2 regions of the Arthrobacter sp. P1_C12_2 genome follow, and region 2 is predicted to be linked to the other one. Evidence: predicted binding sites of a transcription regulator. Region 2 holds the regulator's gene; the other holds the start of a gene.
What was found. Region 2 encodes HrcA, which represses chaperone genes, less so after heat shock. Its sites were predicted from a motif close to TTNGCACTCGNNNNNNNCGAGTGCNAA; they were not measured.
Positions count from the first base shown of each region.

Region 1: a site for HrcA is predicted at 1,828-1,854, ahead of groL (chaperonin GroEL). Genes of this name have one in related genera too.

Region 1 is NZ_JBFUAF010000020.1:3,294-10,883, reverse strand. It holds gene groL (chaperonin GroEL) at 8-1,645, opposite strand; gene AC1DZQ_RS18175 (ABC transporter substrate-binding protein) at 1,941-3,215, opposite strand; gene AC1DZQ_RS18170 (cold-shock protein) at 3,275-3,478, opposite strand; gene AC1DZQ_RS18165 (LytR C-terminal domain-containing protein) at 3,638-4,270, opposite strand; gene AC1DZQ_RS18160 (DUF3263 domain-containing protein) at 4,364-4,636, opposite strand; gene AC1DZQ_RS18155 (uracil-DNA glycosylase) at 4,811-5,629, shown strand; gene AC1DZQ_RS18150 (siderophore-interacting protein) at 5,681-6,520, shown strand; gene AC1DZQ_RS18145 (threonine/serine exporter family protein) at 6,675-7,590, opposite strand, start outside.
Region 2 is NZ_JBFUAF010000002.1:336,401-343,990, reverse strand. It holds gene lepA (translation elongation factor 4) at 1-1,403, shown strand, start outside; gene hemW (radical SAM family heme chaperone HemW) at 1,449-2,687, shown strand; gene AC1DZQ_RS04315 (DUF4870 domain-containing protein) at 2,793-3,212, opposite strand; gene AC1DZQ_RS04310 (DUF3097 domain-containing protein) at 3,354-4,205, opposite strand; gene hrcA (heat-inducible transcriptional repressor HrcA) at 4,524-5,537, shown strand; gene dnaJ (molecular chaperone DnaJ) at 5,601-6,731, shown strand; gene AC1DZQ_RS04295 (16S rRNA (uracil(1498)-N(3))-methyltransferase) at 6,734-7,507, shown strand.

The DNA of each region.
Region 1 (7,590 bases), on a different contig from region 2:
AGGGTGGTTAGAAACCGCCCATGCCGCCCATGCCGCCCATGTCGTCGCCGCCGCCCATCTGGGCGCCACCCTTCTCGGGCTTGTCGGCTACAACGGCCTCGGTGGTGAGGAACAGGCCGGCAATGGAAGCCGCGTTCTGCAGGGCAGAGCGGGTTACCTTGACCGGGTCGTTGATGCCGGCGGCCAGCAGGTCGACGTACTCGCCGGTGGCGGCGTTGAGGCCGTGACCTGCGGGCAGGCCGCGGACCTTGTCCACGACGACGCCAGGCTCGAGGCCGGCGTTGAAGGCGATCTGCTTCAGCGGGGCGTCGATGGCAACGCGGACGATGTTCGCGCCCGTTGCCTCGTCACCGGAGAGCTGCAGGTTCGCGAAGGCCTTGGCGCCGGCCTGGATCAGGGCAACGCCACCGCCGGCGACGATGCCCTCTTCGACAGCAGCCTTGGCGTTGCGGACGGCGTCCTCAATGCGGTGCTTGCGTTCCTTGAGCTCGACCTCGGTTGCGGCGCCGGCCTTGATGACTGCAACGCCGCCGGCCAGCTTGGCCAGGCGCTCCTGCAGCTTCTCGCGGTCGTAGTCGGAATCCGAGTTCTCGATCTCGGCGCGGATCTGGGACACGCGGCCGGCGATCTGGTCGGCGTCGCCGGCACCCTCGACGATCGTGGTCTCGTCCTTGGTGACAACAACCTTGCGGGCCTTGCCAAGGAGTTCGAGTCCGGCGGTCTCAAGCTTGAGGCCGACTTCCTCGGAGATGACCTGGCCGCCGGTGAGGATGGCGATGTCGGCCAGCTGCGCCTTGCGGCGGTCGCCGAAGCCCGGAGCCTTGACGGCAACGGACTTGAAGGTGCCACGGATCTTGTTGACGATCAGGGTGGCCAGGGCCTCGCCCTCGATGTCTTCGGCAATGATCAGCAGCGGCTTGGAAGACTGCATGACCTTTTCCAGGACAGCAACAAGTTCCTTGACGTTGGAGATCTTGGAGTTGACGATCAGGATGTACGGATCCTCAAGGACCGTTTCCTGGCGCTCGGCGTCGGTGACGAAGTAGGCCGAGATGTAGCCCTTGTCGAAGCGCATGCCTTCGGTCAGCTCCAGCTCGAGGCCGAACGTGTTCGACTCCTCGACCGTGATGACGCCTTCCTTGCCGACCTTGTCGAGGGCTTCGGCGATCAGGGCGCCGATCTCGTTGTCGCCGGCAGAGATGGACGCGGTGGCGGCGATCTCTTCCTTGGTCTCGATTTCCTTGGCGGAGGCCAGGAGCTCGATGGTCACGGCGTCAACAGCCTTCTCGATGCCGCGCTTGAGGGACAGCGGGTCAGCGCCGGCCGCGACGTTGCGCAGGCCTTCCTTGACCAGGGCCTGTGCCAGCACAGTTGCCGTGGTGGTGCCGTCGCCTGCGACGTCGTCCGTCTTCTTGGCAACTTCCTTGACCAGCTCGGCGCCGATCTTCTCGTAAGGATCGTCCAGCTCGATCTCCTTGGCGATGGAAACACCATCGTTGGTGATCGTGGGGGCGCCCCACTTCTTTTCGAGGACGACGTTGCGTCCACGCGGGCCGAGGGTGACCTTGACGGCGTCGGCGAGGATGTTCAGGCCCCGCTCAAGACCGCGGCGTGCCTCTTCATCAAATGCAATGATCTTGGCCATAACGGCAGTAGTCCTTTCGGGACAGTCGTTAAGAATGAACCTTCGCTGTGGTGCCCGCGACGGACGATCCCTACCCCGCGGCCTCTGTATGCCGCTGGGTCCGGGATCTCACCCCAGCAAGGTGTTCCTTTAGCTCCTGGACCGGCTGCCCCACTTCGCGGCCGGGCGGACCGGGCGTCGTGTTAGCAGTCAGCGCGCTGGAGTGCTAACTCAATAATTAGCACTCCCCCGGGGAGAGTGCAAGCAGTGCCCGGCCGGAACCGCCCGCCACGCGGGCACAATACGCTACGAGCGATCAGCCGCCGCTGCTGCTGGCAGCTTCCGTGCCGTGCGCCGTGGGCAGATTGTCCTCGCCGTAGGTGTAGACCATGTAGTTCGCTTCGGTGATGTCGCCGTGGGAATCAAAGTTGATCCGTCCGGACTGGCCGTCATAGTCCGGGCGCTGGCCTGCCCGGAGGACATCAGCGCAGTCCTTGTAGCTCGTGCACGACTTGCTGGGCGGCTGGCTGGCGGGCTGGCCGCCGCCCGGCGCGCCTGCTGCCGCAGTTCCGCCGGAGACCGCTACGAGGGACGCCGCGATGGAGGTTCCGGCGTCGTCCTCTGCCGCGGCGGCAGCGACGGCGGCCAGGACGACGGCGTCGTACGTCTCGGCGGCAAACACCATGTCCTTCAGTCCCGGATCAACGGCGACGAGGTCCGTCTGGAAGGTGGCGGAGGGGAAGACGCCGGGCAGGATCCCGCGTGCGCCGTCGAGCGCCCGCGTGCCCAGGCCGGAGCCATACTTGCTGACTGCTCCGTCGCTGAGGACCAGTTTCTTGCCGGCCAGGCCGGCGTTGTTCAGCTCGGCGATGGCACCCTGAGCGCCGTCGCGCGAGACCAGGACGACGGCGTCGGGATTGGCGGCCTTCGCGGTGGCGGCAGCCTGTTGTGCCTGGCCGGGAGTGAACTCCGCGTCGGCCACGACTTCCAGTCCGGATTGTTTTGCCGCACCGCCGACGGCGGCGGCGACCTCTTTGCCGTAGTCGCCTTCCTCGTGCAGCACCGCCAGGGTTCTGGCGCCGCCGTCTTTGGCCAGCTTGGCGAGGACGGATGCCTGGGCGATGTCGGCGGCCGAGGTGCGGAAATAGTAGCCGCCGCTCTTGTAGTTGCTGAGCGCGGCAGCAGTGTTGGCCGGGGAGATGACGGCTACCTTGGCGTTGGCCAGCACGTCGATGGCGGCCGGGGCGCGGCTGGAATCAGTCGGGCCAATCACGACGTCGGCCTTGGCGGCAACCAGCGCTTTGGCCTGGGCGGCGGTGTCCGTGCTGATGGTTTCCGGCAGCAGCTCCACCGGTTTGCCTTTGTGCCCGCCGGCAGCGTTGATCTCCTTGACGGCAAGCTTGGCGGCCGCGAGCTGGGAGGCGTTGAGGAAGTTCTGCTTCCCCGTGTTGTCCAGGATCAGGCCGATGCGCAGGGTGCCGTCACCGCTCGCGTCGGCGCTGGCCACACGGGCGCTGCCCGCAGGGCCCAGGCAGCCCGTCAGGGCCAGGGCCGCTACTGTGCCTGCCGCCAGGGCGCGGCCCAGCGGCAAAGGTCCTCCCGTGCGCCTCGCCGCGTCCCGCGGGGCGTTCTTGACGGCAGCCAGTGCCACTAGGCGGGCCGGACGCTTTCAGCCTGCGGGCCCTTTTCGCCCTCGCCGACTTCCAGCTCCACCCGCTGGCCCTCGTCCAGGGCGCGGTAGCCTTCCCCGACGATCGCGGACCAGTGCACGAAGACGTCGTTCTCGGAGCCGTCCACGGTGATGAAGCCGTAGCCCTTTTCGGCGTTGAACCATTTGACGGTTCCCAGTGCCATGGTGTCCACACTTTCAGCTAGCTTGCGTGCGGCCCACCTCGATGTGGGCCGCGGACTGCGAAGAGAAATCCGCAGATACTGTACCCACAGCGTCCCCCAGGAACGCAGGCGGCGGGCAGGGCCGCCGCCTAATAGTTATTGAGGCGTAACCGGATTTGGCTACTGGTAGCCGGGGCCGAGCACAACGACAAGGGGCATGTTGAACTCGGCGGAGTCCACGAGGGTGTCGATGCCGAGGAGGGTTCCGAGTGCCTCCGCATTGTCTTTCTGCTCGACGCCGCTGTAGAAGATCACCGACGTCTGCTGCGGGACTCCGCCCCAGTTGCCTCTCTCGCCCAGGGCCCAGCCGTCGGACGTGACGGTGCCGCCGACCCTGGTGGCGAGGCCAGCGGTGGTGGTCGCGTTGTAGATCGTCACCGGCTGCGTCTTGTCCACAGCGGCGGCTGGGGCGCTGGGCGTCGCTGAAGGCGAAGCCGACGGCGCCGCGGCGGGTTCCGTGCCGGCCGGCTCCGGGTTCGTCGGCGTGGGGCTCACGGGGCTCGAGGCGGACGCGCTACTGCCGGCAGATGCGGACGCGCTGTCACCTGCGGTCACGGCTGCGGCCTGGCCTGCGGGGAATCCGAGCTTCGGCAGGAGCAGGAAGGCCACCAGGCCGACGGCCAAGGCTACGCAGCCGGCCGCCAGGATGGGTGCCAGGCTCCGGCGGCGCGATGCTGCGACGGCCCGGTGGACACCCTGCCGGGTAGAGGTCTCCGGGACCCGGTCAAATTCATCCCGAGCGTATTTGGTCATGGTAAGACGACGTCCTTGCTGATTTCATACGGGGTGCCCGAGGCCGGAACGGACGCAACAGGACGTGCGCATCCGACTGCTCGTGACGCGACTTTACGAATCTGTTCCCAGACGACGGGCAGTGCGGGCACGTTGGCGTGATGTACGTAGTCTACGCAATCTCTTGACCAGCATGGGATCGTGGGCCAGCGCATCCTCGGTATCAATGAGGGCATTGAGGATCTGGTAGTAGTGCGTGGCGGACAGATCGAACAGCTCGCGGATGGCCTGTTCTTTGGCCCCGGCGTACTTCCACCATTGCCGCTCCAAGGCCAGCATCTGCTGGTCGCGGGCGCTCAGAGGAGACTCCGCGGACACCCCGTCCAGGCCCGCGCCGGCGGCTGCGTCGGCTACATAGTCCCCCGCGAGCACGTACTCTTGCGCTGTTTCGGCCACGACACACTCCTTGGCTGGATCCGGTAAAAGTCAGTCCCCATGCTACGGCCGAATGACAGGGTTGTCATTCGGCGGGGGGCCGAAATGGGCGGCGCCTGCGGAAGAATGGGTGCTGTGTTTGATTCCGAGTTTGACTCCGCTTCTGATCCCGGGTTTGACGCCGACGCGCTGTTCGAGCTGGAACCCGGAGCCGCCGGCGGCCCCAGCTTCGCGGACCTGGCGCGCCGGCCGCTGAGCGAGCTGGTCGCTCCGGACTGGGCGGCCCCACTGGCGCCGGTGGAGGCGCAGTTGCGGGAAGCCCTGGCCTTCCTCGCCGACGAAGTGGCCGCCGGACATGGCGTGCTGCCATCGCCGCCAAACCTGCTGCGGGCCTTCCGGCAGCCGCTGGCCGGCGTCCGGGTGCTGGTGGTGGGCCAGGATCCGTATCCGACGCCGGGGCACGCTGTGGGGTTGTCCTTCGCCGTGGACGGTGCCACCCGGCCAATCCCCCGCAGCCTGGCCAACATCTACAAGGAACTTCAGGCCGATCTCGGCTTTCCCCCGCGTGTCCACGGGGACCTCAGCCGCTGGTCGGAGCAGGGCGTACTGCTGCTCAACAGGGTGCTCAGTGTCCGGGCCGGGGCGGCGGGCTCACACCGGAACAAGGGCTGGGAGGCCGTCACGGCGACAGCCATCCGTGCAGTCGCGGACCGCTCGTCCGCTTCCGGGGTGGGCCACGCGCCTCTCGTGGTGATCCTGTGGGGGAAGGATGCCGAGTCCGTGCGGCCGCTGCTGGGGTCCGCTGCCGTGATCGCCAGCGCCCACCCCAGCCCGCTCTCGGCCTCGCGCGGCTTCTTCGGGTCCCGGCCCTTTAGCCGGGCCAACGCCCTGCTGCAGGAACAGGGCAACGGGACGGTCGACTGGGAACTTCCGCCGCTGCCGTAACAGGCCTGCGCCCAAAGCTCCCGGCCAGGGTTCTTCGTTAGGCTTAGCTTCATGACCTCCGTCCCCGCCGCCACCACCGCCACCCGGAACTCGCGTCCCCAGACCGACCTGATGGTCCTGCGCAGGGAACAACTCTCCCCGCACATGGTCCGGATCATCGCCGGCGGCCCTGGCTTCGCCGGGTTCGTCAACAACGACTACGTGGACCGGTACGTCAAGATCGTCTTTCCGCAACCCGGCGTCGAATACCCGGAACCGCTGGACCTGTGGGCCATCAGGGAAGCCATGCCGCGCAGTCAGTGGCCACACACCCGGACCTACACGGTCCGCTGGGTGGACCCGGAGGCGCAGGAACTCGCCATTGACTTTGTGATCCACGGCGACGAGGGCCTCGCCGGTCCCTGGGCGGCCTCGGCCCGGCCCGGCGATCGCCTGACCTTTACAGGCCCGGGCGGCGGGTACAACCCGGATCCGGCCGCCGACTGGTACCTGTTCGCCGGCGATGAATCCGCTTTGCCGGCCATCGGCGCGGCAATCGAGTCCCTGCCCGAGGACGCCCGCGGCCTCGCCCTGCTAGAAGTGGACAGTGACGCCGACATCCAGTCCATCAACGGGCCGGCCGGCGTCGAACTGCGCTGGCTGCTGCGCGGCGGTGCCCCCGCCGGCGAGAGCGGACTGCTGGTCACGGCAGTGCGCGACGCCGAGTGGCCCGAGGGCCGGGTGCACGTCTTTGCCCACGGCGAGCGGGGCTACATGAAGGGCCTCCGGGAGGTTTTCTACGTGCAGCGCGGGCTGGAGCGGGCCCAGGTGTCCCTCTCGGGCTACTGGGCCAAGGGCCGGGTGGAGGATGACTTCCAGGCGGAGAAGAAGCTTCCCATCGGCAAGATCTAACGGCGCAAGATCTAAAACAGCGCAAGATATTCCCCTCCTTTGCCACCACGACGCCGGGACACGCCGGCCTGGCGGGCCGACACGCCGTCGTGTCCCGGCAAAAGTGGGGAAACGCGGCGCCTCAGGGTAGCCAGACGGGGTATCTTCGCAGGAGCTAGCGGCGGCGGGCCCTGCGCCGCTCGTTGCTCGCCAGGCTCCGCGTCAGGGGCCGGGCCAGGGTGTCGCCGAGCACGATCCCGGCAGCAACACCGAGCACGATGGCCCCGGCGTTGAGCATCCCGCCGGCGCCCATGAGGATTTCCGATTCCTCGATGGTCAATACATACATGGACCGGAATATAGTGAGTCCGGGGAGCAGGATCAGGGCTGCCGGGACGGCCACCACCAGCTGCGGGGCGCCCATCCGGAGGGCCACCACTCGGGCCAGGAGTCCGATCACCACGGCGGCGAGGGCCGGGGCGAAGCGGGACCCGATCCCCAAAGCGTCACCCCCGATCAGGACCAGATAGCCCACCACCCCCACGGCCGCCGTCGGCAGCAGCAGCTTCCAGCTGGTCTGTTCCGTGATGCCGATCATCAGGACAGCGATGGCGATCAAGATGACGATCACCCACAAGTCATACTTGGGCGGGAATGTTTTGGTGACGTCTATGGGATCCATGCCGGTCATGTCCCCGACAACGAAGCCGACGGCGATGCCGGCGACGAGCGCGCCGAAGGTCAGCATGGTGGACAGGAACCTGCCGGCCGCCGTGACCGGGAAGCCGTTGATCGCATCCTGCACCGACGACACGAGCCGTCCGGTCGGCAGGAGCAGCAGGATCCCGCCGACCACCACGATCTCGGGGGCAATCTGCACCCCCAACGGGCTGCCGAAGCGCCACAGCAGCAGGGCGACGATGGTCACCAGGAACGAACACGAGGCAGTGATGAAGAAGTCCGGCGTACGCCAGCGGCCCAACTGACGGGCCAGCAGGCTGACCAGCAGGTTCGAGAGGAACGCGACGATCGAAGCGCCCAGCCCACCGCCCAGGACGCCGACGAAGACGGCAGAGAACACGCCGAAGGCC
Region 2 (7,590 bases):
CAGCACAGCCCGAGAAGTACGCGGCGGAACTCGCCAACCTGATCGGCGGCGACCCCGACGACGTGCTCCGAGTCTCCGGCAAGACCGGCATGGGCGTCGAGGTCCTGCTGGACAAGATCGTCCGCGACCTGCCGGCCCCGGTGGGTGACCCGAACGCCCCCGCCCGGGCCATGATCTTCGACTCGGTCTACGACACCTACCGCGGCGTGGTCACCTACGTCCGCGTGGTCGACGGCATGCTGCACCCGCGTGAACGCATCCAGATGATGTCCACCCGTGCCACGCACGAACTCCTTGAGATCGGTGTAAGTTCCCCGGAACCCACGCCCTCCAAGGGCCTCGGCGTCGGCGAGGTGGGCTACCTCATCACCGGCGTGAAGGACGTCCGCCTGTCCAAGGTGGGCGACACCGTCACCAACCTGGCCAAGCCGGCCACCGAGTCCCTCCCCGGCTATGCGGACGCCAAGCCGATGGTCTTCTCCGGCCTGTATCCGCTGGATGGCACGGACTATCCGGTACTCCGCGATGCGCTGGAGAAGCTGATGCTCAACGACGCCGCGCTGGTGTACGAGCCCGAAACCTCCGCGGCGCTGGGATTCGGCTTCCGGGTGGGATTCCTGGGCCTGCTGCACCTGGAAATCACCCGCGAGCGGCTCGAACGCGAATACAACCTGGACCTCATTTCCACCGCCCCCAACGTGGAATACGAGGTGACGCTGGAGGACAAGAGAATCGTCCACGTCACGAACCCCAGCGAATACCCCACCGGAAAGATCGCCGAAGTCCGCGAGCCGATGGTGTCCGCCACCATCCTTGCGCCGAACGAGTTCGTCGGCGCGATCATGGAGCTGTGCCAGAGCCGGCGCGGCGTCATGGGCGGCATGGACTACCTCTCCGAGGACCGGGTGGAAATCCGTTACCGCCTGCCGCTGGCCGAAATCGTCTTCGATTTCTTCGACATCCTCAAGTCAAAGACCCGCGGCTACGGGTCGCTGGACTGGAAGGCCGACGGCGAGCAGGTGGCCGACCTCGTCAAGGTGGACATCATGCTCCAGGGCGAGCAGGTTGACGCCTTCTCCGCCATCACCCACCGTGACAAGGCCTACGCCTACGGCGTGATGATGACCGGCAAGCTGCGCGAACTCATCCCGCGCCAGCAGTTCGAGGTGCCCATCCAGGCCGCCATCGGCTCCAGGATCATCGCCCGCGAAAGCATCCGCGCCATCCGCAAGGACGTCCTTGCCAAGTGCTACGGCGGTGACATCACCCGAAAGCGCAAGCTGCTGGAGAAGCAGAAGGAAGGCAAGAAGCGCATGAAGATGGTGGGCCGCGTCGAGGTGCCGCAGGAGGCGTTCATCGCAGCGCTGACAACGGACGAGTCCAAGGACAAGGCCAAGAAGTAACGGTGCAGGTAATGACGGTTGCTGCAGTATCGGCAGGCCGGGCCCGTGCCTAGCGTCCTTCCACTCGGCGACCCGGCGCCGCCGGACGGGCTCCTCCCTGCCCAGGCGCGCCAGGGCGCCGGGCAGCGCGCGTTCGGGCTGTATGTGCACATCCCGTTCTGCGCGGTCCGCTGCGGGTACTGCGACTTCAACACCTATACCGCCACCGAGCTGGGCGGCGGGGCCTCCCAGGACGCCTACGCCGCCACCGCGATCGCGGAAGTGGAATTCGCCGCCGGAGCTCTGAAGGAATCCGGCCTGCCCGGCCGTCCCCTCAGCACGGTCTTCTTCGGCGGCGGCACACCCACGCTGCTGCCGGCGGAGGACCTGGCGCGCATACTCACGGCCGCGATCGGCGCCTGGGGCCTGCAGCCCGGCGCCGAGGTGACCACCGAGGCGAACCCCGATTCCGTCACCCCCGCATCCTTGCAGCTGCTCGCCGACGCCGGGTTCACCCGCGTCTCGTTCGGCATGCAGTCGGCCGTGCCGCACGTCCTGAAGGTCCTGGACCGCACCCACACGCCCAGCCGGGTGCCGGAGGTGGTGCAGTGGGCGCGCGATGCCGGGCTCGCGGTCAGCCTGGACCTCATCTACGGGACGCCGGGGGAGTCGCTGGAGGACTGGCGCTACTCGCTCGAGACGGCATTGTCCTACGCCCCAGACCACATCAGCGCCTATGCCCTGATTGTTGAAGACGGCACGAAGCTTGCGGCGCAGATCCGCCGCGGCGAAGTGCCGGAAATCGACGACGACGACCACGCCGCCAAATACGAACTCGCCGACGAACTGATTTCCGCGGCCGGGCTCGCCTGGTACGAGGTCAGCAACTGGTCCCGCACCCCGGAACAGGCCTGCCGGCACAACCTCGCCTACTGGCGGGGGGACGACTGGTGGGGCATCGGGCCCGGGGCTCACTCCCACGTCGGCGGCGTCCGCTGGTGGAACGTCAAGCACCCCACCGCCTACGCCAACCGCCTCGGCGCCGGCGTCTCACCCGCCGCCGGACGCGAAACGCTGGACACCGAAACCCGGAACGTGGAACGGGTCATGCTCGAGGCCCGGCTCAACTCCGGACTCGACATCCCGAGCCTCGGCGGCCTGGGGGACACCGGCAGGCACGCCATCGCGGGGCTGATTGCCGACGGCCTGGTGGACCCCGCGGCCGCTTTCAAGGGCCGGCTCATCCTCACGCTCAAAGGCCGGCTGCTGGCCGACGCCGTGGTCCGCAGGATCCTGCCGGACTAGGCCGCCGGCCACACAGCGGCCACCAACAGCCTGCCGCACAAACGAGAGAGCCGGCCGCTGCCCTTACGGGCGGCGGCCGGCTCTCTTTCTTGGGTCCGGGCGGGGCTATTTGATCCAGCGCAGGTTGAACTCGTAGCGGTGCGGCTGGCCGCGGTTGACGTGGATGCCTGCCGCCACCGAGAAGCACGTCACGGCGATCCAGATCACCGTGGCGAGCACGGCGAAGAGGTTGCCCACCACGGGAATGAAGACCAGCAGATTGCAGAGCACTGCGGCGATGGTCGGCGGCAGCGTGAAATTGAGGGCTTCCTTGGATTCCTGCGCCGTGAACGGGCCGCGGTCCTTGAAGATGAGGTAGATCAGCAGCGACGGTACGCAACCCAGGATGCCGCCAAAGTGCGCCAGCGTGGCCCACTGCCGGTCCTCGCCGGCCGTCAGCGGCAGCGCGTTTGCCGGAACGCCATGGTACGGGGCCTGACCATGGCCGGCCTGGTTGCCCGTGTGTTCGCGTGCGTTATCTGCCACGGTGTAGCCCTTCAGATTGCGATGATGCGTTGCTGCCTGGGTGATGCCTGGAATAGCCGGGACCGCACTGGGAGGGCGGCCGCAGATACAAGAATACTTGCTCGGGCCCGGAAATGGAGATCACGGGGCGGCCGCGGCGGGCTAGGGCACGGTGAGGAAGTCAATGACCTCTTCCACGCGGCCAAGCAGGGACGCCTCCAGATCCGCGTAGCTGCGGACAGCCCCCAGGAGTTTCTGCCAGCCGAGGCCGACGTCCTCCTTCGTGGAGTGGGGCCACCCGAAGGCCATCAGGATGCCGGTCTTCCAGTCCACGCCGCGGGGGATCACGGGCCACTGCTCAATCCCCAGGACCGCGGGCCGGATGGCCTGCCACACGTCCACGTACGGGTGGCCCACGATCAGGACGTTGCCGGCGGCGCCCGGTGAGGCCATGACGGCGTCGGCGATCCGCGACTCCTTGGAGTCGGCCACCAGGTGGTCTACGAGCACGCCGAGGCGCCGGCCCGGGCCCGGTCCGAACTCCGCCACGGCGGCCGCGAGGTCGTCAATGCCGTGCAGGGGTTCGACGACGATGCCCTCCACCCGGAGGTCATCGCCCCAGACCTTCTCCACCAGCTCGGCGTCGTGCTTGCCTTCAACCCAGATGCGGCTGGCTTTGGCCACCTGTGCGCGCTGCCCCGCCACCCGGACCGAGCCGGACGCCGTGCGGCCGGCACCGGCGGCCGGTGCCGCCTTCTTTGGGGCCGGAGGCATCAGTCGGATGGGCTGGCCCTCCAAAAGGAAGCCAAAGCCGAGGCGGAAGGACCGCGACTTGCCCCGCCGGTCCTCCAGCGCCACGACGTGCATGCCGCCGGACTTCTCCACTCGGGTCACGGCACCCACCCACCCGGACTGGACCTCCTCGAGGACCATCCCGCGTTCCACCGGGACTTCCGGCAACTGGGTCTTGGCGGGGGCGGACAGGTCCTGGGGTCCCCAGTTCTGGTACGACATCTCTACACGCTTACTTTGCACTCGGAATGTACGGCGGTCGGTGGAACTCTCCGGGGCCGGAACCCGGACCGCGACGGCGCGCAACGGCGGCGGCTGCCACGGTCCCGGCGCCGGCGTGACAGGAATCGCGTTCCCGTGGGCCACGCCTGGAGCGAATCCAATGCTAACAACGCGGCGACTCATATTAGACTGGTTAGCACTTAGGCATGTCGAGTGCTAACCCTTGTCCTGTTTCGGGCCGTCCGTGCACCACGGGTGGACGTGAACCGGACAAGGCGGGGCGGCACCGGCTGCGGGACAGTCGATTGGAGGTGGAGCGTGAGCGAACCGCGCAAACTCGAAGTGCTGCGCGCCATCGTGGAGGACTACGTCCATTCGCGTGAGCCCGTTGGTTCCAAAGCGCTCGTCGAGCGGCACCATCTCGGCGTCTCCAGTGCCACGATCCGAAATGACATGGCGGCGCTGGAAGACGAGGGTCTGATCACGGCACCGCATACGAGTGCGGGCCGGATCCCCACTGACAAGGGCTACCGGCTCTTCGTCGACCAGATCTCAGCGGTGAAGCCGTTGTCCCCCGCCGAGCGCCGGGCCATCCAGGCCCTGCTGGAAGGATCCGAGGACCTCGACGACATCCTTGACCGGACCGTGAGGCTCCTCTCGCACCTGACCAACCAGGTCGCCGTCGTGCAGTATCCGCTGCTCAGCCGCGCCCGGGTGCGGCACATAGAGTTCGTGCTGCTGGCCCCCCGGAAGGTGCTGATCGTCCTCATCGCGGACACCGGCAAAGTGGAGCAGCGCGTCATCGACGTCGGGCAGGATATACCCGACGACGCCCTGGCGGAGCTGCGTACCCGTTTCCTGTCGAGCCTGTCCGGAACCCCGCTGAGCCTGCTGCCCCAGCTGCTGCCCGCCGTCGTCGCCGCCGGCGCGCCGGCGCGCCGTGGCGCGGCGCAGGCGCTGGCCCGCGGCCTGGAAGCCCTGGCCACGAGCAGCCGCGAAGAGCGCATGGTTATGGCCGGCACGGCGAATCTGGCACGCTCCAATGTGGACTTCCCGCTTAGCATCGGCCCCGTGCTGGAGGCGCTCGAGGAACAGGTGGTCATGCTCCGCCTGCTCAGCGAAATGGCCGAAGACCCGCGCGGCGTGACCGTGAGCATCGGCCGGGAAAACCCCTACGACGGCCTCGCCGAGGCCTCAGTCGTGGCCACCGCCTATGGGCCGGACGCCACGGCCAAGGTCGGCGTCCTGGGACCCACCCGGATGGACTATCCCACCACCATGGCCGCCGTCCGCGCGGTGGCCCGTTACCTTTCGAGGATCCTGGGGCCTTGACAGGCCGGGACCTAACGCGACTTCTTGCCCCACAGGCAGTACAACAAGGAAGAGATACACACTTTGAGCAGCCACTATGACGTTCTTGGAGTCTCCCGCGACGCAACGGGGGAGGAGATCAAGAAGGCTTACCGGAAACTGGCCCGGACCCTGCACCCGGACGTGAACCCGGGAGAAGACGCCTCAGACCGGTTCAAGGCCGTCACGCACGCCTACGAGGTCCTCTCCGATCCGCAGAAGCGCCGGGTCTATGACACCACGGGCAACGAGAACGGCACCGACAACGGCTTCGGCGGCGGCAGCTACTCGGGCCAGGGCTTCGCCTTCCAGGACATTTTCGAGACGTTCTTCGGGGCAGGCGGCGGCCAGGGCGGCCCCGCGTCCCGTGTCCGCCGCGGCCAGGACGCGCTGATCAGCGTGCGGATTGACCTCCGCGACGCGGTGTTCGGCGTGAACAAGAAGCTGGAGGTCGACACGGCTGTGGTCTGCCCGACGTGCGAGGGCTCCTGCTGCCGCGAGGGCACCCACCCGGTGCGCTGCGACATCTGTGGCGGCAGCGGCCAGGTCCAGCGCGCTGTGCGCTCCATCCTGGGCCAGGTCATGACCTCGGCCCCCTGCGGATCCTGCGAGGGCTTCGGCACCGTCATCAAGGACCCCTGCAACGAGTGCAGCGGCCAGGGCCGGATCCGCAGCCGCCGCTCGCTGACCGTCAAGGTACCGGCCGGCGTTGCCACCGGCACCCGCATCCAGTTGTCCGGCCAGGGCGAGGCGGGACCCGCCGGCGGACCGGCCGGGGACCTGTACGTGGAAATCCGGGTCAACAACGACGCCACGTACGTCCGCGACGGCGACGATCTGCACGCGAGCCTCAACATCCCCATGACGGCCGCCGCGCTCGGCACCGAAATTTCCCTCGACACCTTCGACGGGCAGCAGGAGATCGACGTCAGGGCCGGCACCCAGTCGGGCGAGATCATCACCCTGCGCGGCCTCGGTGTCACCCATCTGCGCGGGCACGGGCGCGGTGATCTGAAGGTGCACCTGCAGGTTGAAACGCCGGGCAAGCTCGATGCCGCCCAGGAGGACCTGCTCCGCCAACTGGCCAAGCTGCGCGGCGAGCACTTCACGGCCGGAAAGCTCGCGGCCAGCGGCGGTGTCTTCGCTAAGCTCCGGGACCGGTTCGGTAACCTGTAGCGGTGAGTAACCCGGTCTTCTTCACCGCCCCAGGCACCCTGGACCAGCAGGTCCCCGGCTCCGCCTTCGTCCTGGAGGGCGCCGAGGCCCGCCACGCCGTCACCGTCAAGCGGATCGCGGTCGGCGAGGCCGTGGACATCGCCGACGGCGCCGGCAAGCGGCTGACCGGCACGGTGACCGCCGCCCTGCCCGGGGAACTGACCGTCGAGTGCCTCGACGTTGCTGCCGAGCCTCGGCCCGGGACCCGGCTGGTCCTGGTCCAAGCCCTCGCCAAGGGCGACCGCGACGAACTGGCAGCCGAGACGGCCACCGAGCTGGGCATCGACGCTGTCATTCCCTGGCAGGCGGAACGGTCCATTGTGCGGTGGAAGGCGGAACGGGCCGCGAAGGCGCACGCCAAGTGGCAGTCTGTGGTGACGGCAGCTGCCAAGCAGGCGCGCCGGGCCTGGATCCCGGAGGTCCGGGCGGCAGTCGACGGCGCCGGGCTGCAAGCGGCCGTGGCGGCCGCGGACCTCGCGGTCATCCTGCACGAAGACGCCGTCCGCCCGCTGCGGCTCGTCCTGGAAACCTGGCTGGAATCCGCGCAGCCCGGTGACGCCGGATCCCGTGAAGTGCTGCTGATCGTGGGTCCCGAAGGCGGCATCAGCCCGCGGGAAGTGACCCGGCTGTGCGACGCGGGGGCAGTCACTGCCCTCCTGGGGCACCACGTGCTGCGCTCGTCCACTGCGGGGCCCGCCGCTACCGTGCTGGCCAGCGACATCCTCGGCCGCTGGTGACCGGCGGCAGCCGTCGTCGCCAGTGACATGACGGTTATTCGACCGTGACGGCTATTTGACTGCGGAGCCTATTTGACCGGGAA